DNA from 4 places in the Comamonas sp. B-9 genome. Region 3 is predicted to be linked to each of the others. Evidence: predicted binding sites of a transcription regulator. Region 3 holds the regulator's gene; each other region holds the start of a gene.
What was found. Region 3 encodes sigma-54, which starts transcription at its own class of promoters, with help from an activator protein. Its sites were predicted from a motif close to TGGCANGNAANCTGCTTT; they were not measured.

Region 1 (5,049 bases), on a different contig from region 3:
AGACCGGCCATCAACAGCGCTGCGAAGCCCAGGTAGGGGTTCATCAGGGGATCGGGGAAACGTGCTTCCACGCGGCGGCCCTTGGGGTTGCTCACGTAAGGAATACGAATCGATGCCGAGCGGTTCTTGGCCGAGTAAGCCAGCTTCACAGGCGCTTCGAAACCAGGAACCAGGCGCTTGTAGCTGTTGGTGCCAGGATTGGTGATGGCGTTCAGTGCACGGGCGTGCTTGATGATGCCGCCGATGTAGTACAGCGCGAAATCGGACAGACCGGCATAGCCGTCACCGGCGAACAGGTTCTTGCCGTCTTTCCACACGGACTGGTGCACGTGCATGCCCGAGCCGTTGTCGCCCGAGTATGGCTTAGGCATGAAGGTCGCGGTCTTGCCGTAGGTGTCTGCCACGTTCCAGATCACGTACTTTTGCACCTGGGTCCAGTCCGCACGTTCCACCAGGGTGGAGAAACGGGTGCCCAGTTCGTTCTGGCCAGCGCCCGCCACTTCGTGGTGGAACACTTCAACCGGGATGCCCAGCGATTCGAGCAGCAGGGACATTTCAGCGCGCATGTCCTGGGTGCTGTCAACAGGAGGCACGGGGAAGTAGCCGCCCTTGACGCGTGGACGGTGGCCACGGTTGCCGTTATCGAACTTGGCGCCGCTGTTCCAGGGTGCTTCGTACTCTTCGATGTCGAAGAAAGGGTTGTTGGGTTCGGTGCTCCAACGCACGCCGTCGAAGATGAAGAATTCTGGCTCTGGACCGAAGTAGGCGGTGTCGCCCAGGCCCGATGCCTTCAGGTAGGCTTCTGCGCGCTTGGCCACCGAACGTGGATCGCGGTCATAGGCCTTGCCATCACCGGGCTCGATCACGTCGCACTGCAGGAACATCGTGGTTTCGTCAAAGAACGGATCGATGTTGGCGGTGTTGGGATCGGGCATCAGCAGCATGTCGGATGCTTCGATACCCTTCCAGCCAGCGATGGAGGAGCCATCAAACGCGTGGCCCGAGGTGAACTTGTCTTCGTCAAAGTGCGAGATAGGCACCGTGACGTGCTGTTCCTTGCCACGGGTGTCGGTAAAACGCAGATCAACGAACTTGACCTCGTTCTCGTCCAACATGCTCATCACATCTGCAACGCTCTTGGCCATCTAATGCTCCAAAGAAAATCGTGAATAAAAAGGGCTGTGCCAAGACTAAAGCAGTTTACGTGCCAGTTTTGTGACATGCCCATGCCGACCAGAAAATGCGGGCCCGCCAGAACGCGATCGCAGCCGGACTGTGCCCAATGCCAGACTGTACCGCGCTTTTGGCCTGGGCCTCCGAGGGGCGACGAGGATTTTGCATCCCACCGCCCAGATCCGTGCAGACCAGGGCCTGCATTGCCGAGCAAGCACCAAGATGGTGCAAAACTAACAGCACTTTATGCGGATGGCGCACATGCACCAAAATAGTTATTTATGCACCACATTGGTGCGTAGGCGGCTGAGGCACTGGCCGAGCCCATTGGCACATGCCCTGCTCCGCGCCCTTCCCTCTTTGAAGAGGTTCTTACTTGGGCTCCGTGCCATCGGCCAGCAAGCCGGCATCGGATGTATCGGCCACGAGCGGCTCCGCCACCGGCGGCTGCGGCTGCGCGCCCAGGTCGCCATTCTCGATCCGCAGCTGCTGCAGCGCGGCCAGGCAGAAGTGGATGAACCACAGCGAGGAAAACGCAAAGGTGATGGCATAGATCCACACGGCAATGGGTATCAGCACGACAAAGCCAATGGTGAACACCATGCCCGAGGCCCAGACAACGCTGGGCGCAATGCCGATATAGCCCGAGATGATGCCCATCAGCAAGAGCGGCCAGCGGTGGCGCTGCAGCAGCGTGTCGCGCTCAGCCTTGCTGGCATGCTCGGCAAGGGCATCCACACTCATCACGCGGTAGGTCAGCCAGCCCCAGATGACGGGCGGCACAATCAGCACCAAAGGCGGGATCAGCCACAGCGGCATGGTGACGACAAAGGCCACAATGGCCACCGCCGAGGTGCTCAAGGCCCAGAGCACGCTGGTGACCAGACCCATGCCCTGCTTCTTCTCCAGCCGGGCAAAGCGCTGCTCGGTCACCATGTTGACCAGGGCCGGCGTCATCAAAAGCGCAATCACCAGCAGCGCGACCACCGCTGCCACCGGCGTGATCAGGATCAGCACCACAAAGGGCGCAATGCCGGCCGCAAAACCTTCGGTGCCACTGCTGCCAAACCAGCTGAATACCGTGCGCAGCCAGCCAATCGTCTCCACCCAGTGCTGCATCGTCGCCACGGCGCCCGACCAGTAAAAATAGCTCCAGCCACCCAAGGCCACCAGCATCACCACCAGTGGCAGCACCGACAGCAGCAAGACCCGGGGCCGGAAACAATAGGCGGCGGCACGCCAGAAGGCATCAAACATCAGGCGGGAGCCCGCAGACGCGAGGGGCATGGGGTGAACTCCTTGTGTATCTGGGCGGGTGGCCAGGCTGGCGGGCCGCTCAGTGATTCGGTATCAAGCGGGTGTGCCGCACCTAGGCGCGGCCCAAAAGGCGCAGTACCCCACGCCATTGCTGGCTCCAAAAGCCGCGCCCGTAATCGCGCAGCTGCCCTTGCCGGTTGGGCTGCACCTGGTCACGGATGCCGGTGGGGTCATAGCGTAGCTCAAAGTTGGCGGTGCCAAAAAGCATATCCCACCATGGCAGCAGCACACCAAAATTGCAGCCCCCCAAGCGGGTGCGCGGGGCAGCCTCGCCGGCTTTCACAGCGGTGTTGGGCGCGGCATTGTTGGCAGGCGACTCATGGCCGATGCCGATCGCATGGTGACGGCGGTGAAAACGCGGGCTGATCCACAGCCGCTCACCCAGGCGGCCAAACCACAGGCGCAGATTGGCATGCTGCAGGCTTTCGCTCAGCTGGGTGATCGCGACAATCGCCACAAACTGGCTGGGTGCGACACCGATCAACACGGCGACAAACACCAGAATACTGTCATGCACCAGGTCATCGAGCAGGTGGTTGCGGTTGTCGCTCCACATCGTCATCTGTTGCTGCGAATGGTGCAAGGCATGCAGGCGCCACCACCAGACAAACTGGTGCTGGCCCCGGTGGATCCAGTAGGCGACAAAGTCGAACACCACCAGGTAGATCAACAGGCTGACCCAGCCCAGGTCGGTCACGCCAGGCCAGAGCGCGTCCAGGTGCCAGGTCTCAAAGCCGCGCACGCGCAGCGCGCCCACCACCATGTCCCACAGCGGATCGATGGTAAAGAACAAGGCCAGGCGGAACAGGCCCAGGCGATGGATAAAGGTGTAGAGCATGTCCACACGGATCGCATGCCGGTCGGTCACGGCCTCGACCGGCCGCCAGCGCTGCAAGGGCGCAATCACCAGCACCATGACGAGGATCTGCAGGCAGCCTACGAGGAACCAGCCCGCTGCCGTGTAGCCATCTTCCAGATAGCTGGCCAGGCCGAGGTTGAACAGCAGCGGCTGCAGCAACTGCTCAAACAGCCACTGCTGTGCGTTGTCAAAAAGCGTGCTGAGAAATTCCATGGCAAACCATTAGTTCAAACCGGGCCGCAAGCCCTGCAGCCGCCAGTGTGCGCTACGACAAGCGCTCTCAGCCACCATGCTGACGAATCCAATCTTGGTACTGCGGGTGCTCACGCAAGGTGGCAAAACAAAATCCCTTGGCCTGCAAGCCTTCAATCAAGGGCTGCAGCACGGCGGGTGCCCAGGGGTCCTTGCGGTCCCAGATGCCCAGGTGGGCCAGCAAGATATCGCCGGGGCGGATGTCGCGCAGCGCCTTGTCCAGCAACTGCTGGTTGGGGTACTTGTCGCTGGGCAATTCATCGCCCAGAAAGCCCGCTGGCGACCAGCCCACATGGGCATAGCCGCAGCGCCTGGCCGCCGCAATCAGGCTGGGCGAGGTCTTGCCGCCGGGCGCGCGGAACAGCGGCAAAGGCTTGACGCCGGTGATCTTGGCCAAGCGGTCTTCAGATTGCTGGATCTGCGCGCAGTACTGTGCGGCCGACCATTCAAAACGCTGCCCGGCCTGCGGGCCTTGCGAAGGCTGCACCTTGAAGCGGGGCGCAGCACCTGCCGGCACTTTGATGTCGCCACGCCAGTAGGTATGGTCCCAGGTGTGCGAGGCAAAGACATGGCCTTCTGCAGCACGCGCGCGCCACCAAGGGGCCCAGTGGTCACCCAGGCTGCCATCGCCCTCCTTGGTGCGCTCATTGGCGGCAAAGAAGGTCACCTTCACCTGCGTCTTGCGCAAGACGTCGGCGATCTGGTTGGCCACGCCCATGTGGCCGGTGTCCAAGGTCAGATAGACAGGCTTGCTGCAGCTGCCTGCCGCAGTGGCTGCAGCGGCAGGCGCTGGAGCAGCAGGCTGGGCAAAGGCAGCTGCGCTGCCCCAACTTGCGGCCAGAAGCCAGAAAAATGTGCTGCGCATGGCGTGGAGATCCCCTCTGCTACTGACTCAACAATGCACGGGCCATGCACTAGCGCGGTGCGTGGTCCAGCACCCAGATGCCATGCGGCGACTTGCCCACCTTCACCTGGTTGACCACCTTGCGCTCGACCGTATCGATCACGCTCATCTTGCCCGCCCAGCGCGAGCTGAGGTAGATATAGCGGCCATCCGGGCTCACATCCATGCAGTCAGGGCCGCTGGGGCCGGGATAGCGGTCAACGACCGTCTGGCTCAGCATGTCGAGCTTGCTGATGGTATTGGCCACCCGGTTGCTGACAAAAAGATGGCGGCCATCGCCGGTCGCGCGGAAGGCGTGTGCACCCTTGTCGGTCTTGATGGTCTTGACCAGCTGGGGCTCTGCGCCGCTCACATCAAACACCTGCACGCCGTCGCTGCCGGTCAGTGCGACAAAAACGAATTTGTCGTCCGGGCTGCCATACAAGTCAGCGGGCATCTGCCCCGTCTTGGTGCGCCATTTCAGGGTCTGGGTGGCGATGTCGATCGCGACCAGCTCATCGCTGTCCTGCATGGTCGAGTAGATCGTCCGGCTCTTACTGTCGAT
Region 2 (5,049 bases), on a different contig from region 3:
GGCGGTGCAGGAAGCAGCCGTGGCGGCGGGCTGGGTGTTTGGCGTGGACCTGGGCGCGCGCGGCAGCTGCCAGATTGGAGGCAATGTCTCGACCAATGCGGGCGGCAATGGCGTGCTGCAAAACGGCATGATGCGCGAGCAGGTGCTGGGGTTGGAGGTGGTGCTGGCCGATGGCACGGTGCTGCCGATGCTGCGGCCCATGCTGAAGAACAACACCGGCTACGACCTCAAGCAGTTCTTTATCGGTGCCGAAGGCACCTTGGGCATCATCACCCGCGTGCTGCTGCGCCTGCGGCCCGCCCCCCAGACCAAGGCCACCTGCATGGTGGCGCTGCCCGGCTTTGACGAGGCGCTGGCGGTGCTGGCGCGCATGCAGGCCCGCTTTGGCAACAGCGTGGCCGCGTTTGAGCTGATGTGGAGCGACTTTGTGCAGACCTCCATCCAGTGGCAAAAGCTGCAGCCGGCCTTTGACCAGCAGCACCCGCTGCAGGCGCTGATCGATGTGGATGGCAAGGACGAGGCTGCGCTGCGCGCTGCGGTGGAAGAGGCCTTGGGCGAGGCCATGGAGGCCGGTGAGGTGGTGGATGCAGTGATTGCGCAGTCGAGCGAGCAGGCCAAAAGCCTGTGGAAGCTGCGCGAGGCACCCGCCGAGATGACCGCGCACATGCACCCGCCGGTGAACTTTGACGTCAGCCTGCCCCAGGTGGACATCGGCCGCTTTGCCGCCGCCTGCCGCGCCGCCTTTGATGCGCGCTGGCCTGGCCACCACAGTCTGTTCTTTGGCCATGTGGGCGACGGCAACCTGCATGTCACCACCGACAGCCAAACCATCCATGGCGAGGACGAGGCGCTGGAAGCCGTGCTGTACGGCCTGGTGCAGCAGTTCCAGGGCAGCGTATCGGCCGAGCATGGCATTGGCCTGCACAAGATGCCTTACCTGGGCTTTAGCCGCACCTCGCAGGAGCTGGCCGCCATGCGGGCGATCAAGCAGGCGCTCGATCCGCTGGGGCTGATGAACCCGGGCAAGGTGCTGGCGGCGGACTGAACCCCGCTTTAACCCCTTCCTACAGAACCGGCGCCTGCAGCGATGCAAGCGCCGGTTTTCTTTTGGGGGCTGGTCCATCGCCCAGGGCACCGATGTGGTGCGATCGGGCTTTAGCCGGCAGCGCTGGCCAGCACTGCGCATGCCTGCAGGCCCCGTATCCAGGCGCTTTCCCGGCCGATGGCATAGAAACTGCTACCTTTTGAAACAAACCCGCAATGGATGACAACGTACAAAGGGGATGGCATGCAAATGGTGCAGATGGCTGCGATTGACAAGGCCGATACGGCCTGGCTCTTGGTCTCTACGGTGCTGGTGTTGCTGATGACACTGCCGGGCATTGCGCTCTTCTATGCCGGGCTGGTGCGGCGCAAGAACGTGGTCAACACGATGGTGGCCGTGTTTGCGGTGGCGGCCGTGGTGGCGCTCACCTGGTTTGCGCTGGGCTATTCGCTGGCCTTCAGCAAGTCCAGCGCCTGGCTGGGCGGGCTGGACCGGGCCTGGTTCTCATCGATGCGCCTGGATGCGGCAGCGGGCACCGTGTCGGTCAGCCACCTGGCGCCCCATCTGCCCGAGTCGCTCTATGCGCTGTTCCAGATGGCCTTTGCTGTCATCACCACCACCTTGATCATTGGCGCCGTGGTCGAGCGCATGCGCTTTTCGGCGCTGCTGCTGTTCTCGGGGCTGTGGAGCGTGCTGGTCTATGCGCCGGTGGCCCACTGGGTCTGGGAGAGCGATGGCTGGCTCAACAAGCTGGGCGCGCTGGACTTTGCCGGTGGCGCGGTGGTGCACGTCAATGCGGGCGTCTCGGCCCTCGTCTGCGCGGCCATGCTGGGCCGGCGCCAGGGCTATGGCCGCCAGGCCTTTGAGCCGCACAGCCTGGGCTGGACGGCGATGGGCGCCGCGCTGCTGCTGATTGGCTGGTTTGGCTTCAATGCCGGCTCGGCGCTGTCGGCCGATGGCCGTGCCGCGCTGGCGATGCTGGTGACCATGGTGGCGGCCGCTGCGGGCGCGCTGTCCTGGATGCTGGTGGAGTGGTGGGTGCGCGGCGCGCCCACCTTGCTGGGCGTGCTCTCTGGCCTGATTGGGGGCCTGGTGGCCATTACCCCGGCAGCCGGTTTTGTGCAGGTGGGCGGCGCGGTCGCCATTGGCCTCATTGCGGGCGTGGCCTGCTTTTGGGGCGCCACCTGGCTCAAGCGCCGCCTGGGTGTGGATGACTCGCTTGATGTGTTTGGCGTGCACGGCGTGGGCGGCATTGCCGGCTCGCTGCTCACCGCCTTGTTTGCCGACCGCGCCATTGCCGGTGTGGATGCGACCGTGCTCAACCAGCTGGTGGCCGTGGCGGCGGTGGCCGTCTACAGCGCAGCGGGCACCGCTATTTTGCTGACCATCATCCGGGTGCTGCTGCCTTTGCGGGTGACGGCGCAGCAGGAGCTGGATGGCTTGGACCAAAGCCTGCACCAGGAAAGCCAGCATTGAGAGTCGCTCACACGCCCCTGGATACGTCGTTGCAAACCCTTGTCGTACGCGGTGTACAGCCTACGGATTTGCGCCTCGTCTCCACCGCAAACCTGCGGTGTGCGGGGCCGTGTTAGCGCCTCTTGTTGAGGCAGGTTGCGCCGCCTGGGGCGCGCAGCCTATCCATCAGGTTCTGCCACGGAGGAGCTTGTATGAATGACAGTGAACGCCTGGCCATCGCCGCGCATTTGCATGTGGCGCTGCGCCGCAAGACGGGCCGGGTCACCGATACCGAGTGGATGGCCAGCGATACCGCCTACGGCCAGGCCATGGCCCAGTTTGCGCTGAACCATGCCCGCAGCAACCAGGATGCGGAGCTGGAGCGGCTGGCGCTGCGTTTTGCGGCCAGCTTGCCGGGCGCGCCAGCACCGGCGGCAGCAACCATGGCCGCTGCGGCGGCAGGGCCGGCTGCGGATGCCGTTGCGCCGGGCCTGGTGGCTAGCGCCAAGCGCTATGTAGGCGGCTTGCGTTGAAGGGATAGCGAGAGAGGGAGGGAAGGGGAAGCCTGGGAACAGAAATAGATCGAAATGGAACAAATGATCCAATAATATATTGAAAAATTACAAATGATCCTTATACTGTGCGTATCGCTGCCGGCGCAGGGCTGGTGACGCATTGTGAAGGAGTGCTCGCATGAGCCATGTCATCCATCGTTCTCTGGCCCAGGTTCCTCTTGTTGCGGTCGGCGGCAAAGGCGTGGAATTGTTTGACCAGGCCGGCAAGGCCTACCTGGATGCCAGTGGCGGCGCGGCGGTCTCGTGCCTGGGCCATGCGCACCCGGATGTGCTGGCGGCGATGCACCGCCAGCTTGACCAGCTGGCCTATGCCCACACCAGCTTTTTCACCACCGAGGTGCAAGAGGCGCTGGCCGACCACCTGGTCGCGCATGCGCCAGCGGGCATGACGGATGTCTACTTTGTCTCCGGCGGCTCCGAGGCGGTCGAGGCCGCGCTGAAAATGGCGCGCCAGTATTTTGTCGAGATCGGCCAGCCCGAGCGCACCCACTTTGTCGCGCGCCGCCAAAGCTACCACGGCAACACCCTGGGCGCCTTGGCCGTGGGCGGCAATGAATGGCGGCGCAAGCAGTTTGCCCCCATCCTGATGGACGTGGGGCGCGTGGCCCCCGCCTATGAATACCGCGACCGCCTGGACGGCGAGAGCCAGCCCGCCTATGTGGAGCGTTTGCTGGCCGAGATCGATGCCAAGTTCCAAGAGCTGGGCCCAGACAAGGTGATCGCCTTTGTCGCCGAGCCGGTGGTGGGCGCGACCCTGGGCGCGGTGGCCGCCCCTGCCGGCTACTGGCAGGGCCTGCGTGCGCTCTGCGACCGCTATGGCATCTTGCTGATCGCCGATGAGGTGATGTGCGGCATGGGCCGCACCGGCACCCTGCATGCGGTCGAGCAAGAGGGCATCAGCCCCGACCTGATGACCATTGCCAAAGGCCTGGGCGGCGGCTACCAACCGATTGGCGCGGTGCTGGCGCAGCGCAAGATTGTGGACGCCATGCGGCGCGGCAGTGGCCTGTTCCAGCATGGCCACACCTACATCGGCCATGCAATGGCGGCGGCCGCCGCGCTGGCAGTGCAGCAGGTGATACAGCGCGACCAGCTGCTGCCCCAGGTGCTGGCACGCGGCGCCTATCTGCAAAAGCAGCTGCATGCGCGTTTTGACGCGCACCCGCATGTCGGCGATATCCGGGGCCGGGGCCTGTTCTGGGGCGTGGAGCTGGTGCAGGACCGCAGAAGCAAGGCGACCTTTGACCCGGCGTTCAAACTGCATGCCAAGGTCAAGGCGCAGGCCTTGGCCCATGGCTTGCTGTGCTACCCCATGGGTGGCACGATCGATGGCCTGCATGGCGACCATGTGCTGCTGGCGCCGCCTTTTATCAGCAGCGAGGCCGAGCTGGACCAGGTGGTCGAGCGCCTGGGCGATGCGATTGACAAAGTGCTGGCCCAGCAACCGGTAGCCGCCTGAATACGCCCCCGAAACGATCTGAAAGAACCCATCCGATGACGTCCTCCCAGGACCGCATGCCGCCCCTGCCCCCCGAGGCCTGGAGCGAAGAGCAGCGCCGCTATGCCCAGCCCATCATCGATGGCCCGCGCGGCGCGCTGATATCGCCCTTTGTGCCCTTGCTGCGCAGCCCCGAGCTGATGGACCACACCCAGCGCCTGGGCGAGTACCTGCGCTACCGCAGTGCCATCGGCGTGCGCCTGACCGAGCTGGCGATTCTGGTTACGGCCCGCCAGTGGACGCAGCAGGTGGAATGGGCCATCCATGCACCGATTGCGCTGCGCGAAGGCCTGAGCCAGGCCACCGTGGACGCCGTGGCCCAAGGCCGCCGCCCCGATGCGATGCCTGAGGATGAGGCCGTTGTGCATGACTTCTGCATCGAGCTGCACCTGCAGCGCCAGGTGAGCGACGCCACCTGGGCGCGCGCGCAGCAGCTGTTTGGCGACAAGGGCGTGATGGACCTGATCGGCATCAAT
Region 3 (5,049 bases):
AACAGCGACCACCGCAGCCAGCTGGAGGTCTTGCACCTGGAGAAGTCCTATGGCAGCCGCAAGGTGGTCAAGGATGTATCGCTGTCGGTGCGCAAGGGCGAAGTGGTGGGTTTGCTCGGCCCCAATGGCGCGGGCAAGACCACCTCGTTCTACATGATCGTGGGCCTGGTGCGCAGCGATGGCGGGGATATCCGCATCGATGGGCAGTCGGTAGCCAATATGCCGATCCACCAGCGCTCGCAGCTGGGCCTGTCCTCCCTGCCGCAGGAAGCCTCGATCTTTCGCAAGCTCAGCGTGCAGGACAATGTGCGCGCCGTGCTGGAGCTGCAAAAGGATGAGCATGGCAAGCCGCTCTCGCGCGCCGAGGTCGAGCGCCAGCTCACCGCGCTGCTGCAGGAGCTGCGGGTCGAGCACCTGCGCGAGTCACCGTCGGTGGCGCTGTCCGGGGGCGAGCGCCGCCGCGTCGAGATCGCCCGTGCGCTGGCCACCCAGCCCCGTTTCATCTTGCTCGATGAGCCCTTCGCCGGCATCGACCCCATCGCCGTGATCGAGATCCAGCGCATTGTCGCCTTCCTCAAGGAGCGCGGCATTGGTGTGCTGATCACCGACCACAATGTGCGCGAAACCCTGGGTATCTGTGACCATGCCTGCATCATCAGCGATGGCAAGGTGCTGGCCGCCGGGACGCCGCAAGAGATTGTGGAGAACGCAGAGGTCCGGAGGGTGTATCTGGGTGAACATTTCCGTATGTGACACCGCACGCCTTGGCGGGCGTGCCAGCCAAGCTACCGACCTGCGCTGCGGGCCCGGTAGGGCTGATCTGTTGCCAACTGCCGCAGCCGCTGCAAAGGCGCAGCCATGATGCCGTCGCTGTCGCTGCGCGTATCGCAGAACCTGACCCTGACGCCCCAGCTGCAGCAGTCGATCCGCCTGCTGCAGCTGTCCACGCAGGAGCTGACGCAGGAAGTCGAGCAGATGCTCGACGAAAACCCGTTTCTGGAGCGCGAGGGCGATGAGGCCCCCGAGGCCGAAGCCGGTAAAGAAGCCGCTGAATCTGCCGAAGCTGCAGACGCAGCCGACAAGGCTGCCGATACTGCTGCCAGCGCCGACACCAGCAACAGCAGCGATTTCGAGCCCGGAACCTCCGACCAGCCGCTGGATTTTGCTGCGGGCAAGGAAACCGGCGTCGATGCGGAGGCCGCTGCCGGCGATTCGGCATCGGACTGGGAAGAGTGGGGCGGCGATCTGCCCGCCCGCTCCAGCGCAGGCGATGACGACGACGAGACGCCGATGTCCGACCGCCGCAGCGAGCACCTGAGCCTGCAGGATGTGCTGCACCGCCAGGCCTTGTCGCTGCGCCTGTGCCAGGAAGACCGGGCCGCGCTCTACTTTCTGATCGAATCGCTGAACGACGACGGCTACCTCGAAGAAACGCTGGCCGAGCTCGCGCAAAGCTTTGGCGATGCTTCGGACCCCGAGCGCTACGAGGCGCTGCTGCACCACCTGACCGTGGCGCTGCGCTTGCTGCAAAGCCTGGAGCCGATTGGTGTGGGCGCGCGCAACCTGTCAGAATGCATGCAGCTGCAGATCAAGGCCCAGCAGCGCCTGTTGGATGAAGAGGGCTCGGACACGCCCGAGGCCGATGCGCTGGCGCTGGAGACTGCCTTGCTGGTCTGCCAGGAGTCCCTTGATCTGCTGGCGCGCCGTGATGTGCGCAAGCTGGTGCAGCTGACCGGCTGTAACGAGGCGGCGGTGCGCAGCGCGCTGGCGCTGATCGCCAAGCTCGAACCCCGCCCCGGCCGGCCCTATGCCGATGTGGACCGCAACACCATCATCCCCGATGTCATCGTGCGACCCAGCAATGAGCGCGGCCTGCCGGTGCCCGGTTTCAGCGTGCAGCTCAATGCCGAGGTGATGCCGCGCCTGCGCGTGCAGGATGTCTACGCCAATGCCTTGCGCAGCCACAAGGGCAGCGAAGGCCATGGCGCACTGCAGCAGCGGCTGCAGGAGGCGCGCTGGTTCATCAAGAACATCCAGCAGCGCTTTGACACCATCTTGCGCGTCTCGCAGGCCATCGTCGAGCGCCAGCGCAATTTCTTTGTGCATGGCGAGCTGGCGATGCGCCCCATGGTGCTGCGCGAGATTGCCGATGAGCTGGGCCTGCATGAATCCACCATCAGCCGCGTGACCACGGCCAAGTACATGGCCACGCCCCAGGGCACGTTTGAGCTCAAGTACTTCTTTGGCTCGGGCTTGGGCACCGAGACCGGGGGCAGTGCGTCGAGCACGGCCGTGAAGGCGCTGATCAAGCAGCTGCTGGACGAGGAAAGCGCGAAGAAGCCGCTGTCGGATGCAAAAATCGCCGATCTGCTGCAGGCCCAGGGCATTGAATGCGCGCGCCGCACGGTGGCCAAGTACCGCGAGGCCATGCGCATCCCGCCCGCCAGCTTGCGCAAGGCGCTGTAGCCAAAGTCTCAGCCACCATAAAAAAACCGCAGCTGCCTGGGCACTGCGGTTTTCGCTTGTGGAAGCTGCCGATTTACTTCGGCCACAGCCACCAGATGAACAAGGCCAGAGCGGCGAGCATCAGGCCGAACTTGGTGAACTTGTAGGCCGTCTTGTTCCAGGCCTTGAAGCGGCGGCGGTACTGGCCCATGTAGAACGAGATCTTGAAGATGCGGCTGATGAAGCCGCGCGGATCACCTTCGTTGTTGGGCGAGCTGGCGGCAGCCACCACATGCGTGCCCAGCCAGCGGTTGAGCCACTGCGCAAAGCCATTGGTCATCGGGCGCTCGACATCGCAGAACAGCACGATGCGGTTGCCTTCGGAGCGGTTCTCGGCCCAGTGCATGAAGGTCTCGTCAAAGATCACGCCTTCGCCCTCGCGCCAGCTGTAGGGCGTGCCATCGACCTCGATCATGCAGCGGTCGTCATTGGGCGCCAGCACGGCGAGGTGGTAGCGCAGCGAGCCGGCATAGGGATCGCGGTGCAGGTTGAGCTTGGCGCCGGGTGGCAGCTCGGCAAACATGGCCGCCTTGATGCCGGGGATGGACTGCACCAGCGCCGTGGTCTTGGGGCACAGCTCCATCGCAGACGGGTGGGCCTGGCCGTACCACTTCAGGTAGAAGCGCTTCCAGCCGGTCTTGAAGAAGGAGTTGAAGCCCGCATCGTCGTTGTTGGCCGCGGCCTTGATCTGCATGGCCTGGTGCAGGCCAATGGCCTCTTCGCGGATCTCGCGCCAGTGGGCCTGCAGTGGGGCGAGGTCGGGGAAGGTGCTGGTGGGCAGGTAGGGCGTGCGCGGTACCTTGCTGAACATCAGCATGAACACATTGAACGGGGCCGTGAAGGTGGAGTGGTCAAACAGCTGGCGCAGCAGCTTGTGCCGCACCTTGCCGCGCAGGTGCATGTAGAGGCCGCAGCCAAAGAAAAGCAGCACCAGGGCCAGAACGATGATTTTTGCCATAGACAGCGATTTTAGCGACTGCGCTGTGGCGGCGGGCTGCGCAAGCGCAAACTGGCGCGCGGCAAGGGCTGCGGGGCGGTGGGATGGCCTGCTGCCAGCAGGCCTATTGCGGTTTTGTCAACTGCAGGCCGGGTGGGCTTACCTGGGCTGGGCGGCAAAGGCGGTCTTGAGGCGCTGCAGCATCTCGCGGTTGAGCTGGCGCTGCTGGCCGCTCCAGTGCGTCATCGCCTTGTTCAGCTCGGCCTGCAGTGCGTTGGCGGTCTGCCAGTCGCCCTGGCCTGCGGCCCAGATCGCGTACTCGGCCATCACATCGAAGCTGCCCGAGTGCTGGCGCGCAAAGTCAAAGCTCTTGCGCGCCATCGCCTGGTCGCCCAGCTGGGCATAGGCCTTGGCCACCAGCAGGCCCACGGCCTCGGCACGAAAGTGCACATCGGCCTGGGCAATCACGCGCAGCTGCTGCAGCGCCTGCTGTGGATGGCCGGCCTGGTAGGCCGCTTGCGCAGCGCCCCAGCGGATATCGAGGTCGTTGGCAAACGGGCCCTTCATGCTGGCCTCGAAGTGGCCAAAGGCCTGCTCGGCCTGGCCATTGGCCAGCAGGGCCTGGGCCAGGCGGATCTGGTTCTGCGCGGTGGGGCTGTAGTCGTAGGCGGCCTGGGCTTCGCGCACTTCGCGGGTCGGGTCCAGCGCCTTGACGGCATTGCTCGCCAGGCTGCGGGCATGGCGCTGCAGGCGCGAATTGGGCAGGTAGATGGCAAAGAAATACACCACGCTGCCCAGGAAGGGGAAGGCCAGCAGCACAAACAGCCAGTAGTTGTTCTGGCCGCTGCGCACGGCGTGGACCGCAAAAAACAGTGCAATGATGACGTGTACGCCGGCTCCGAGGTAGGGCATCCGCATTCTCTCTGAGTGATGGAGGGGAAGGGCGGCTGCACCGAGGGCTGCGGCCCGCTCTGGGGCCAGACTATAGCAGCCAGCCACCCGTTACGCCTGCGCTATGGGAGCCGGGCTGGCGAATGCCACTGGCACAGTCCACATTCCCGTGCGCTTGGCAGACAATGGGGCAAGCGCGTATGCTTGCCCCCCTGCTTATGAACCAACTGCATTTGTTTTTGCCCTGCGCCGCCGGCGTCGAGGGCCTTTTGGCGGACGAAGTCCATGCCATCACCGGCGCCAGCGGCCAGGACCTCCTGATGGCGCGCGGCGGCGTCATGCTGCGCGGCATGTGGCGCGATGCGCTGCTGCTGAACCTGCACAGCCGCCTGGCCCAGCGCGTGCTGGTCGAGCTCTCGCACAGCATGTACCGCAACGAGAACGACCTTTACCGCGCCGCCAGCGAGGTGGCCTGGGAGATCTGGTTCTCGCCCAAGGAGACCTTCAAGATCGAGGTCACCTCCCAGCACAGCCCGCTGACCAGCCTGAACTTTGCCGCGCTGCGCGTCAAGGATGCGATTGCCGACCGCTTCCGCGAGCGGCGCCACGGCGTGCGCCCCAGCGTGGAGACGCACCACCCCGATGTGCGCGTGCACCTGCACCTGACCACCGATGGCGCCACCATCTATATCGACACCTCGGGCGAGGCGCTGTTC
Region 4 (5,049 bases), on a different contig from region 3:
CCGATCGCAACCCGCGCTACCCGGACCGCCCGCTGGTGCCGCCCACGGTGCTGATCAACCCGGTGATCACGCCCTTGTCGAACGAGGAAGAAAACGACTGGGAGGGTTGCCTGTCGGTACCCGGGCTGCGCGGCATGGTGCCGCGCTGGCGCAAGATCCGCTACACCGGCTTTGACCAGTATGGCGACCCGATTGACCGCGAGGCCGAGGGCTTCCATGCCCGGGTGGTGCAGCATGAATGCGACCATCTCTGGGGCAAGCTCTACCCGATGCGGGTGCGCGATTTCAGCCAGTTCGGCTTTACCGAGGTGCTGTTTCCCGGTATCAGCGCGGCCGAGGACGACTGAGCCGGGTCCGCCTTAACGGTCAACCGGCCGCGCCGCTACCTGTTGCAGCCAGTGCCCAGAGCAGCTCGGTCTCGATCGCGATCTGGCTCACATTGTTCTGCAGCTCCGGGCCCTGCAGCAAAAAGCTGTCTTCCACGCGCTCGCCCAAGGTGCTGATCTTGGCCAGCTCCACACTCAGCTGGTGGCGCGCCAGGATGCGTGCCACGGTGTAGAGCAGGCCGGCGCGGTCTGCCGCCGAGATGGACAGCAGCCAGCGCTGGCCTTTGTCATCGGGGCGCAGCAGCACGCGCGGCGCCACCGGAAAGCTCTTGACCCGGCGCGATACGCGGCGCTGCGCGGGCTCGGGCAGCGGCTGGGCGGCCACCAGCACGCGCGTGAGCTCGCTCTCGACCAGGTTGATCAGCTCGCGATAGCTTTGCGGTGCATCGGTTGCCACCACCTGGAAGGTGTCGAGCGCATAGCGGTTAAGGGCGGTGTGCACGCGCGCGTCCAGAATCGAGAAACCCGCCTGGTCGAAATAGCTGCAGATGCGGGCAAACAGATCGGGCTGGTCGGGCGCATACACCATCACCTGCAGGCCTTCGCCGGCCAGCGACTGGCGCGCACGCACCAAGGTGGCCTTGCTGCCCACGGCGCGTGACAGGTGGCGCGTATGCCAGGCGATATCGGCGGCCTCGTGGCGCAGAAAATAATCGAGGCCCAGCGTGTCCCACAGCGCTTTTTGCGATTCATGGGGCTGGGCCGACAGCGCCAGCAGCACCAGCGCTTCGCGCTTGCGGATTTCCACCTGCGCGGCCACATCGGGTGCCCGCCCGCCCAGTACGCGCAGCGTCGAGCGGTACAGGTCTTCGAGCAGCTTGCCTTTCCAGGCATTCCAGACCTTGGGGCTGGTGCCGCGGATGTCGGCGACGGTCAGCAGGTAGAGCGCGGTGAGCCGGCGCTCATTGCCCATGCGCTGGGCAAAGGCGGTGATCACCTCGGGGTCGGACGTATCCTGCTTTTGCGCGACCTGGCTCATCGTCAGGTGCTCGCGCACCAGGAACTCGACCAGCTGCCGGTCTTCCTTGGCAATCTGGTGGTCGCGGCAAAAACGCTTGACTTCGAGCGCACCGATCTCCGAATGGTCACCACCCCGGCCCTTGCCGATGTCGTGGAACAGGGCGGCCAAGTACAGAATCCAGGGCTTGTCCCAGCCAGCGGCCAGCTGGGAGCAGAACGGGTACTCATGCGCATGCTCGGCCATGAAAAAGCGCCGCACATTGCGCAACACCATCAGGATGTGCTGGTCCACCGTGTAGACATGGAACAGGTCGTGCTGCATCTGGCCCACGATGCGGCGGAACGGCCAGAGGTAGCGCCCCAGCACCGAGGTCTGGTTGAGCAGCCGCATCGCATGGGTGATGCCATGGGGCTGCTGCAGGATCTGCATGAAGGTGGCGCGGTTGACCGGGTCACGCCGGAACTGCGCATCCATCAGCTGGCGCGCATGGTAGAGCGCACGGAAGGTACGGGCCGACAGGTCCTTCAAGCCCGGCTCGGTCTCGTAGAGCAAGAAGGTGCGCAAGATGGCATGCGGGTTGCGCTGGTAGACCTCGTCGTCGGCCACCTCGATGAGGCCGGCCTTGTCGTAGAACTCGTCATCGATGCGGCGCAAGGTGTGGTTGCCCGGGTGCAGGCGCTCGTCCATGTTCAGCATCAGGATCTGCGTGAGCTGGGCCACCGCCTTGGCAGCCCAGTAGTAGCGCTTCATCAGCTCCTCGCTGGCGCGCTTGGGAAAGCGCTGGCCGGCCGGCGTGATGGTCTTGAAGCCAAAGGACTCGGCCACCGGTGTCTGCAGGTCGAACACCAGCCGGTCCTCGCGGCGCCGCGCCACAATGTGCAGCCGCGCGCGGATGAGGCAGATCAGGTCCTCGTTGCGCTGCAGGTTGCGCACCTCGTAGACGGTCGCCAGACCCTTGTCGGCCAGCTCCTTCCAGCGGCTGCCCAGGCCCGTGGCGCGGCCCAGCCACAGGATCAGCTGCAGATCGCGCAGGCCGCCGGGCGATTCCTTGCAGTTGGGCTCGAGCGCATAGACGGTGTTCTCGTACTTGTTGTGGCGCTGCTGCATCTCCAGCACCTTGGCCACGACAAAGGCATCGGGCTTGATGGACTGGGCCAGCGCCGCCTGGAACAGGTGGTAGAGGCGGGGCGAGCCAATGATGCGGCGCGACTCCAGCAGCGCTGTCTGCACCGTCACATCAGCCTGGGCTTCGCTGATGCACTGGCTGATGGTGCGCACGCTCGAGCCAATTTCCAGCCCGGCATCCCAGCACGAGCCGATGAACTGCTCGATCGCGGTGCGCAATTCGCTGTCCTGCTCCGGATCGGTGCCTTCGGGCAGCAGCAGCAGCACATCGATATCGGAATAGGGGAAGAGCTTGCCCCGGCCAAAGCCGCCCACCCCCACCAGGTTCAGGCGCCCGGGCAGGCCGGCCAGGTGCCAGAGGTCGCGCAGCAGCCCATCGGCCAGCTGCGAGAGCTTGCGCAGCTGGGTCTGTATGCCCCGGGTGCTGCTGCCCCCGGCCATGATGTCATCAAACAGGGCGCTGCGTTGCGCCTGGTACTGCTCGCGCAGCTGCGGAATGCGAGGATCGTTCATGGTGCCTAACTATGCTGTCGTTGGCAGTGTGCCATAGCAATCAACAGCAGCAGCGAGTAAGCACATTTCATGCCACTACGCACCAAATGGGGGCATGGCGGAGGCGGGACTGCCAGAAACGACCAAGGCGGCATGCTGGTTGCAGTGCCGCCTTGGTGTGGGCTGGTGCCGGGCAGGCCCGGCACGCGCGCAGCGATTTATCGGTGCATTATCAGCGCCCGATCAGCACTTGGTGCTGGTCACAAAGCTGGGTGGCGTGGGCGAGCCTTCCGACCAGGTCAGCACTTCGTAGCCGGTGTCGGTCACCAGCACTTCGACTTCCCACTGGGCCGAGAGGCTGTGGTCCTTGGTGATGACGGTCCAGCCGTCATTGCCCAGGTCCTTGATGTCCTTCTTGCCCAGGTTGAGCATCGGCTCGATCGTGAAGATCATGCCGGTCTTCAGCTCGACGCCGGTGCCCGGGCGGCCGTAGTGCAGCACCTGCGGCTCGTCGTGGAACACCTTGCCGATGCCGTGGCCGCAGTACTCGCGCACGACCGACAGGCCCTGGCCTTCGGCAAACTTCTGGATCGCATGGCCGATATCGCCCAGGTGTGCGCCATTCTTGACCTGCACGATGCCATGCCACATGGCTTCAAAGGTCAGCTGGCACAGGCGCTTGCCGGCAATCGTGCCTTCGCCGATCACGAACATGCGGCTGTTGTCGCCAAAATAGCCTTCGGGCGTGATGATGGTCACATCCACATTGACGATGTCGCCCTTCTTGAGCGGCTTGTCATTGGGGATGCCATGGCAGACCACGTGGTTCACCGAGGTGCAGACATAGGCAGGGTAGGGCGTCATGCCTGGCGGCTGGTAGCCCAGGCAGGCCGATTTGGTGCCTTGCTTTTCCATCGCCTCGGCGCACAGCAGATCGATTTGCTTGGTGGTGATACCCGGTTGGATGTGGGGGGTGATGTAGTCCAAGACCTCCGAGGCCAGGCGGCCTGCGATGCGCATCTGCGCAATATCGTCTTCGGTATTGATTTTGATCGTCATAGCCCATGATTATCCCACTGCTGCCATTGGCCTGTTGTCCATGCGGCTACGTGTCCTGGCGGGGCACAGTAGAATCCCGGGTTATCCCGCCCTTGTCATGGTGCTGCCACGGTCCGCCCGTAGCAGTGGGCAAGGCGCATGCGTGCTTTCTTCCCATCCTCCTAGTCCACATAGGCTGCCACGTGACACTGCACCTGACTCAGCTACCAGGCGGTAACGCCCTCAGCTCCTTCCGCGCCCAACAACTGCAGACCGCATTGACGGCGATCCATCCAAAGATAACGGGCATTGCTGCCCGTTTTGTGCATCTGGTGGCCACCGAGCAGCCCCTGGCCGGCGCCCAGGCCGAGCGCGTAGCGGCCCTGCTGACCTATGGCGACCCCTATGAAGGCGTCAGCGACGGCCTGGCCTTCATCGTCACGCCCCGCATGGGCACCATCTCGCCCTGGGCTTCCAAGGCCACCGACATTGCCCGCAACTGCGGCCTGGCGCTGTTCCGTATCGAGCGCCTGACCGAATACCGGATCGAGCTCAAGGCCGGCCTGCTGGGCGGCAAGCCCGAGCTGAGCGCCGAGCAGACCGCGCAGATCGCTGCGCTGCTGCACGACCGCATGACCGAGTCGGTGTTTGGCACCCGCGCCGAAGCCGAGCAGCTGTTCTCCGCCCTGCAAGCCCAGCCGATGGAGTTTGTCGATGTGCTGGGCGGCGGCCGCAGCGCGCTGGAAAAAGCCAACAAGCAATGGGGCCTGGCGCTGGCCGACGACGAGATCGAGTACCTGGAAAACGCCTTCAAGGGCCTGGCACGCAACCCCAGCGATGTCGAGCTGATGATGTTTGCCCAGGCGAACTCCGAGCACTGCCGCCACAAGATCTTCAACGCCAAGTTCACCATCGACGGCGTGGCGCAGGACAAGAGCCTGTTTGGCATGATCCGCCACACTGAGGCGGTATCGCCCCAGCACACCGTCGTCGCCTATTCGGACAATGCCTCCATCATGGAAGGCCACCAGGTCGAGCGCTTTGTCG

Region 1: glnA (type I glutamate--ammonia ligase) is a predicted target of sigma-54. The motif match lies at 1,193-1,210, and genes of this name have one in related genera.
Region 2: H928_RS0109105 (ammonium transporter) is a predicted target of sigma-54. The motif match lies at 1,224-1,241, and genes of this name have one in related genera.
Region 4: H928_RS0101375 ([protein-PII] uridylyltransferase) is a predicted target of sigma-54. The motif match lies at 3,043-3,060, and genes of this name have one in related genera.

The regions. Positions count from the first base shown of each region.
Region 1 covers NZ_APCR01000176.1:775-5,823, forward strand. The annotation lists gene glnA (type I glutamate--ammonia ligase) at 1-1,145, opposite strand, end outside; gene H928_RS25695 (EI24 domain-containing protein) at 1,546-2,460, opposite strand; gene H928_RS0101590 (sterol desaturase family protein) at 2,543-3,562, opposite strand; gene H928_RS0101595 (polysaccharide deacetylase family protein) at 3,630-4,466, opposite strand; gene H928_RS0101600 (beta-propeller fold lactonase family protein) at 4,516-5,049, opposite strand, start outside.
Region 2 covers NZ_KE148545.1:56,219-61,267, reverse strand. The annotation lists partial or broken gene H928_RS26905 (FAD-binding oxidoreductase) at 1-1,045, shown strand, start outside; gene H928_RS0109105 (ammonium transporter) at 1,289-2,521, shown strand; gene H928_RS33155 (hypothetical protein) at 2,713-3,033, shown strand; gene H928_RS0109095 (aspartate aminotransferase family protein) at 3,194-4,534, shown strand; gene H928_RS0109090 (carboxymuconolactone decarboxylase family protein) at 4,570-5,049, shown strand, end outside.
Region 3 covers NZ_APCR01000297.1:9,038-14,086, reverse strand. The annotation lists gene lptB (LPS export ABC transporter ATP-binding protein) at 1-753, shown strand, start outside; gene H928_RS0102335 (RNA polymerase factor sigma-54) at 859-2,466, shown strand; gene H928_RS0102330 (aspartyl/asparaginyl beta-hydroxylase domain-containing protein) at 2,540-3,454, opposite strand; gene H928_RS0102325 (hypothetical protein) at 3,602-4,354, opposite strand; gene H928_RS0102320 (class I SAM-dependent RNA methyltransferase) at 4,552-5,049, shown strand, end outside.
Region 4 covers NZ_APCR01000164.1:5,760-10,808, reverse strand. The annotation lists gene def (peptide deformylase) at 1-347, shown strand, start outside; gene H928_RS0101375 ([protein-PII] uridylyltransferase) at 367-2,985, opposite strand; gene map (type I methionyl aminopeptidase) at 3,208-4,023, opposite strand; gene purL (phosphoribosylformylglycinamidine synthase) at 4,206-5,049, shown strand, end outside.